2 regions of the Chryseobacterium sp. MEBOG07 genome follow, and region 2 is predicted to be linked to the other one. Evidence: riboswitches for the same ligand, from Rfam matches in the RefSeq annotation. Region 2 holds a riboswitch; the other holds the start of a gene.
The links. Region 2 has a riboswitch for S-adenosylmethionine ahead of LF886_RS23190 (SusC/RagA family TonB-linked outer membrane protein). Riboswitches for the same ligand answer to the same signal wherever they lie in the genome.
Positions count from the first base shown of each region.

Region 1 (3,180 bases), 780 kb from region 2:
AGATCTGTCAGCACTACTCTGTCCTTAATCTTTATTAAATAAGCATCTGCTGTGAAAGTAAGACTTAATGACGGAATTTTCCATGTGATTCCTGTGCTGTAAGACTGTGAAGTTTCCTGTTTTAATTTTGGAATACCCAATGCCTGTGCTGCTTCAGAATTATTCCTGAAAGTTCCCACTTGTGTAGTTTTTCCCTGCTGAATCAACGTAGAAGTAGAACTATAATAAATTTGAGCTAAAGAAGGCGCTCTAAATCCTGTAGAAAAAGCACCTCTCCAGTTCAGATTGGGGGCCAGCTTTACATTGGTTGCCACTTTATAATTGAAGGTAGACCCAAAATCTGAATAATTCTCATATCGTAATGCTCCTTCCAGAAGCCATCCGTCCGTAACTTCCAACTCTGCATCGGCATATGCAGCAATACTGTTTCTATTTCCTGAAACGGCATTTTCCGGACTAAAGCCGGGAAAAACCTGTGCTCCGGCTGGCCTTATACTTCCGAAGAAGTCGGTTACTTTTTCATTTTCAGGGGTTTTAGCTGTTACCACACGCCCATAAATATCGTAAGAAGCATAAGAGTTTTCTTTTCCGACATTCACTTTATAGTTTTCATGTCGATATTCAGCACCAAAGGCAAGGTTTAATCCTTTCAGGACATCATATTTTTTGGAGAAGTCCAGATTAACCGTATTTTGGGAGAACTCAGATCCTCCGGCATCAAAAGTTCTTGGAGAGCTATCTGTAAGCGATGCATTAAAAGTGTTGACAACTCCAAAACCAAAGGTATTTTTCCCAAACGTATTGCTGAAGTCCACATTCCAGCCATTCCATTTTCCTTTGATTCCGGCTGCCAGAGAATAATCATTTACCGCTGCTTCAATCTGTGGAAGATATCCATTGGGAGTAACAGCATTGATGTTTCTTTCCGTATTCGGAAGTCTGTAAAATCCTCCGGCATTTCCAAGACGGTAACTGTAACCACCGAATGAGTAAACTTTCCAATCATCATTCACAGGAATTTCAGAGTTGAAAAAGAGCTGCCCAGACTGTAATTTAGACTGACCTGCTCTCAGGCTGAAATCTTTTCTCTCCAATCCTCTGTAATTAAGTTCCTGTGATGTAACATCTTGCCCCAATATTTTTTGAAGATCGGAAATGCTGTTTGCTCCCGAAATTTGAGATTGAAAATTAGTTCCAAAATAATCTACCTTAGTGGCATACTGTTTAACGGTATTAATAATCTGTTGAGTATTGGACGTATTGGTAATATTTTTATACAGACCGTCAATATTCACTCCATCCTGCAATGCTCTGTAATTAATTGCATTATAAGCATTGAAAATATCACCTTCCCTTACTCCTGCTCTGGAATAAGGATCTCGGTATTGTGCAGAACCTGTAATATTAATGAATCCTGTTTTTCCAATTTTAGCACCATAGTTAAGGTCTACAGAAATAGTCTGCCCATCTACTCCCCCAGAGAAATTATTAGTAACAGGAGAAGCATACCCTCCCAGAAATACCTGTCCGGAAAGTCCCAGTCTCTTTTTTAGTCCGAGATTAACGACTCCTGCAATGGCATCAGAACCATATTGAGCAGAAGCTCCGTCTCTTAAAACCTCTATTTTTTCCAAAGCGAAAGCCGGAATAGCATTTAGATCGGTTCCCACAGACCCTCTTCCCGGTGTAAGGGTAACATTAATCAATGAAGACTGATATCTCCTTTTTCCATTGAGCAAAACCAGCACTTGGTCCGGACCTAGTCCTCTTAAAAGAGCCGGATCTACAAAATCAGTTCCATCGTTCACTGTATGAGAGGTGGATGAAAATGAAGGTACAATATAATTTAAAGCCTGGCTGATATTGTTAGTTGGGCTTTGTTTTAAAATTTTAGAAATATTAATGATATCCACCGGAACGGGTGTATCTGTCAGTGATCTTCCGGAACCTCTTGATCCAAGAATAACCACATCATCTATTTTCTTAGATTGTAAAGTGTCTGTCTGCGCATAATAAAATGTAGAGATAAGCGCAATAGAAGGAACAAAGATTCTTTTTTTGAAATTATGCATGTTGATTGTTGTTTACTTTTTGTTGTTAAAAATTCTTTTTTGAGCAAAAAAGATCCTGTAGCCTTAAATTTTAAGGTTACCATAGATGCTCGAAATGTTTGTATTATTTTTTAGGAATAGAAAAGACTAGAAACAACAACACATGCGCATGTAGAAATGGCATGAGAACATATCGGAATAATGAAGACTCACTTCATGATCCGAGGCATAAAAAATAACTGATGTAAGGTGATTTCCCTTGTCTTTAAACATTTGATTTTAACTTTAAAACAAAAATTCAAGATGGGGTAATGATAGAATGATAAACATTTTTTCCGGAAGATCCGGCTTATCGATTGCAGCACCTTGCTTGCTTTTGCAGGTTGCTATCCCATCTAGAGATTCTTGATAATTACCTGACAAAGATATAATTATTTCGTAAATAAAAAAATATTTGGCTTAATTTTTCGATTTTCAACATTTTAGCGTAACAATTTCTCTTTTTCAGCGTCTAACCGGATATCAGTAAAAAACATTATGAAAAAAACTATCTTCGCTTTATCACTGGTAAGTTCTATGCTGGTCTTCTCACAGGAAAAGAACACTACTGCTGATAAAGAAAAGCAAATTGAAGGTGTAGTCATCACCAAAACTAAAAAAGCCGTTGAACAAAAAGCAGATCGTACAATTTTTGACTTTTCCGAGCAGCCTCAGCTGAATAACGGAAACGTTTTGGAAGGAATCAAAAAACTTCCGGGGCTTGTATCAACAGATATTGCGGGGATGATGTATCAGGGGAAAATACTGGATGTATATCTGAACGGAAGACCATTGAATATCACCTCCAATGAACTGAACTCTTTTCTTGAAGGAATGCCTGCCAATTCTGTAGAAAGAATTGAAGTGATCACCCAGCCAGGTGCTGAATTTCCAGCGACTTCCGGAGGTGCTATCATGAATATCATTACCAACAAAAACGCCAATAAATATTTAACAGCTACTTATTCAGGGAATTATTCTTTCACGAATTACGATAAATATAGAAACAGAACGACCAATTCTGTTAATTTAAATGCAAGAAATAAGCTTTTCGGCTGGCAGCTGAATGTGGGCCAAAATTATCGTGAAA
Region 1 covers NZ_CP084579.1:621,183-624,362, reverse strand. The annotation lists gene LF886_RS02905 (TonB-dependent receptor plug domain-containing protein) at 1-2,072, opposite strand, end outside; SAM-I-IV-variant riboswitch at 2,371-2,468, opposite strand; gene LF886_RS02900 (outer membrane beta-barrel protein) at 2,589-3,180, shown strand, end outside.
Region 1: another riboswitch for S-adenosylmethionine. It lies ahead of LF886_RS02905 (TonB-dependent receptor plug domain-containing protein); the one in region 2 lies ahead of LF886_RS23190 (SusC/RagA family TonB-linked outer membrane protein).

Region 2 (3,180 bases):
GCGTAATAAAGTGGTTGTCCGTTTGGTCGAAGTAATTTATCATTCCCCTGTCCTCCGTAGCTGGCACGTAATGTCAACTGATTGAAGACATTCAGGCTTTTAATAAATTCCTCATTTGAAATCTTCCATGAACCTCCTACTGACCAGAATCTCCCCCATCTGTTATCTTTCTCAAATCTTGAAGAACTGTCTGCTCTTCCTGAAGCTGATAGGAAATAAGTATTATTATAATCGTACTCTACTTTTCCAAGAAAACTCAATAAGCTTAGTTTATTACTGTTTCCACTGAAACTTCCTAATAAAGAAGCGGCATCCGGCTCATAATAGTAAGGCAATGAGAACTGGCTTCTCGTTCCTGAAATCGTCTGATAATCGTATTTATAGAATTCGTGTCCTGCCAAAACATTTACATGGTGCTTTCCAAATTTCTTATCATAGGTAAGAATATTACTGGTTGTATAAGAAAGCGTTCTGGCACTGCTTTTCGTCACCGAACCTCCAATTTCAGCACCTTGTCCCAGCAATGGATTTGAATAAAAATGTCCATAATAATTGACTAAATCCACAGAAAAACTTGACTTGAATTTCAACTCCGGTAAAAAGGTAAATTCCATGAATCCTTTCCCTGAGAAGTTATCTTCTTTATTTTCATTTTTATCCAGTGGCAGCGTTGCTGCAGCATTCTGGTTCTGAAGTGCATTCGTAGGTCTGTACTTCCCAAAATCATAAATTCTGTCTCCGGCAGCATCCAGCACAAATGATCCATCAGGATTTCTTTCATAATAAGGATAGAATGAAGGAATAAATCTTGCCGCATTGATGATATTGCTTGCTTTGGAATCTGAAGAAGTAGGTGCCTGCTGTACACTGTTTGTATAGCTTAAGTTCACCCCAACATTCAGCCATTTTTTCACTTCAGAATTGATCTTTAATCGGGTATTGTATCTTTTAAATCCTGATTCAATAGCCATTCCTTTATCATCCAGATAGCCCAGGGAAAAGAAATAATTACTTTTCTCACTTCCTCCACTGATATCCAGATCTACCTGATTTCTTGAAGCCACTCTCTGTAAGATGTCTCTCCAGTCGTCATTCCATAAAGGGGATGCACCAGGCAATAGCTTCCCGTCTGTTCCTACTGGTTTTGAATAACCTGTTCCGTAAGGGTTGATCCCAAGTGTAGAAACAAGATTGTCTGTCGCCATCTGGGCTGCCTGTTGAGAAGACACTTTGCCAGATTGATAACCGTTTCTCAATGCTTCCCAATATAATTGAAAATACTGATCTGTATTAACCTGTTCGTAATCTTTTACCGCTCTTCCTGAGAACCCCTGGCTGATATTAAAATTAACTTTCGCCTCTCCTTTTTTACCTGATTTTGTAGTAATAATGATAATCCCATTAGCCCCTCTTGAACCATACAATGCACTTGCTGTAGCATCTTTCAGAACACTTATAGATTCAATATCACTTGGACTGATAGAGTTCAGGTTTCCGTCAAATGGAATCCCGTCCACTACATATAACGGATCACTGGAAGCACTTATGGAACCAATTCCCCTGATTCGGATGGTAGAAACTGCACCTGGCTGCCCTGAAGCACTTGTCGTTTGAATCCCTGCAACCTGCCCTTCCAAAGCTTTGGTAATATTGGTGACAGGTCTGTTATTGATCTTATCGCCGGAAATGGTTGCTACTGAACCTGTATAGCTGTTTCTTTTCGCCTTTCCATAGGCTACCACCACTACTTCATCAATTTCTTTTTCATGGAGGCTATCTTTTTCGGCTTGGAATTTTGTGCATTTACATTGGTAATTCCCAGAAAAAATGCAGCAACCGGAGGTATCCAAGCTTTAGAATTAAATAAATATTTACTAATCATAATCAATTTTGTTTATCATATATTAAAAACTTACCCTTTGCAGAAAAGACAGCAAAGGGCATCGATAAATACGACAAACCAAATGCTTATTTTTCCTTTAAAGGCTGAACGTAACACCTTGCCTCTAGAGGTAGGTTGTCAAGATTTCACTGGGTCAGTTCCCTCCATCTTTCTTTATAAGCCGATCGAAATATGACTGCAAAGCTATAAAGTTTTAGTCTACAAAACAAGTAGACTTATATTTTTTCATGATAAATTTTTGAAAATTAACATAATATTTTAATAAAAGTCATTAAAATAGGGAGTTACATCCGTTATCACTTTCACAAACATGATAAATATCATTATCAATAATTCAATTGAGCATATTGTATGCTTTAATGAAATTTTTGACCATTAATTGAAAAAAGTTTTTAATTTTATAGGATGAAAGTTTTGATTATAAACGGTCCTAATCTCAACCTTTTAGGTACCAGAGAACCGGAAATCTATGGAAGCGTTTCTATGGAAAGCTATTTGGAAATTTTAAGATCCGAGTTTCAGTCTCATGAATTAAAATATTACCAGTCGAATATTGAAGGAGAGCTCATCAACAGGCTTCAGGAAGATGATTTTGATGCGGTAGTTATTAATCCCGGAGCTTTTACTCATTATTCCTATGCCATTGCGGATTGTTTAAAAAATATCCGAAAGCCAAAAGTAGAGGTTCACATCAGCAATATCTATAAACGAGAAGAGTTCAGACAGAAATCTGTGACAGCTGCCAATACGGATGCTGTTTTATCTGGCTTCGGAATGGATGGATATAGATTGGCTTTATTAAGCTTGAACTAATTTTCAGGAATTATTTTGCCAACTGATTCCACAGATTTTCAAAGATCATTATAGATAGTAAGAGAATAATTTATGAAGATAAAGGATAAGATTTATTGTAAAAACATTGGGATATATTCCGGGCAATTAACGAAAAGAAAATCTTATAGTATCGAAGAAATAAACACTGAAAATGTAAGGGTTCAGAATGATGAAGGAAGACTGAGATGGTATTCGAAATTTTATTTTAGTTTAAACAATCAACCAGAAATAATTTCTATTAACATAGATGATAAAATAGAAAATATTGAATCTGATGCCATAGAAGTAACTATTATGTTTTCCAACAAAGCAAAATATTGGATGACTTTCACTACTCCAACGTATTTAGATAAAATATTGGACGAAGAGTCTTATTTTTCTTCAAAACATTTTATGATCATAAAACATCTAACTGAAGAATCAATCAAATCAACAGTCATAAA
Region 2 covers NZ_CP084579.1:5,023,702-5,026,881, forward strand. The annotation lists gene LF886_RS23190 (SusC/RagA family TonB-linked outer membrane protein) at 1-1,850, opposite strand, end outside; SAM riboswitch class I at 1,966-2,065, opposite strand; gene LF886_RS23195 (type II 3-dehydroquinate dehydratase) at 2,309-2,716, shown strand; gene LF886_RS23200 (hypothetical protein) at 2,789-3,180, shown strand, end outside.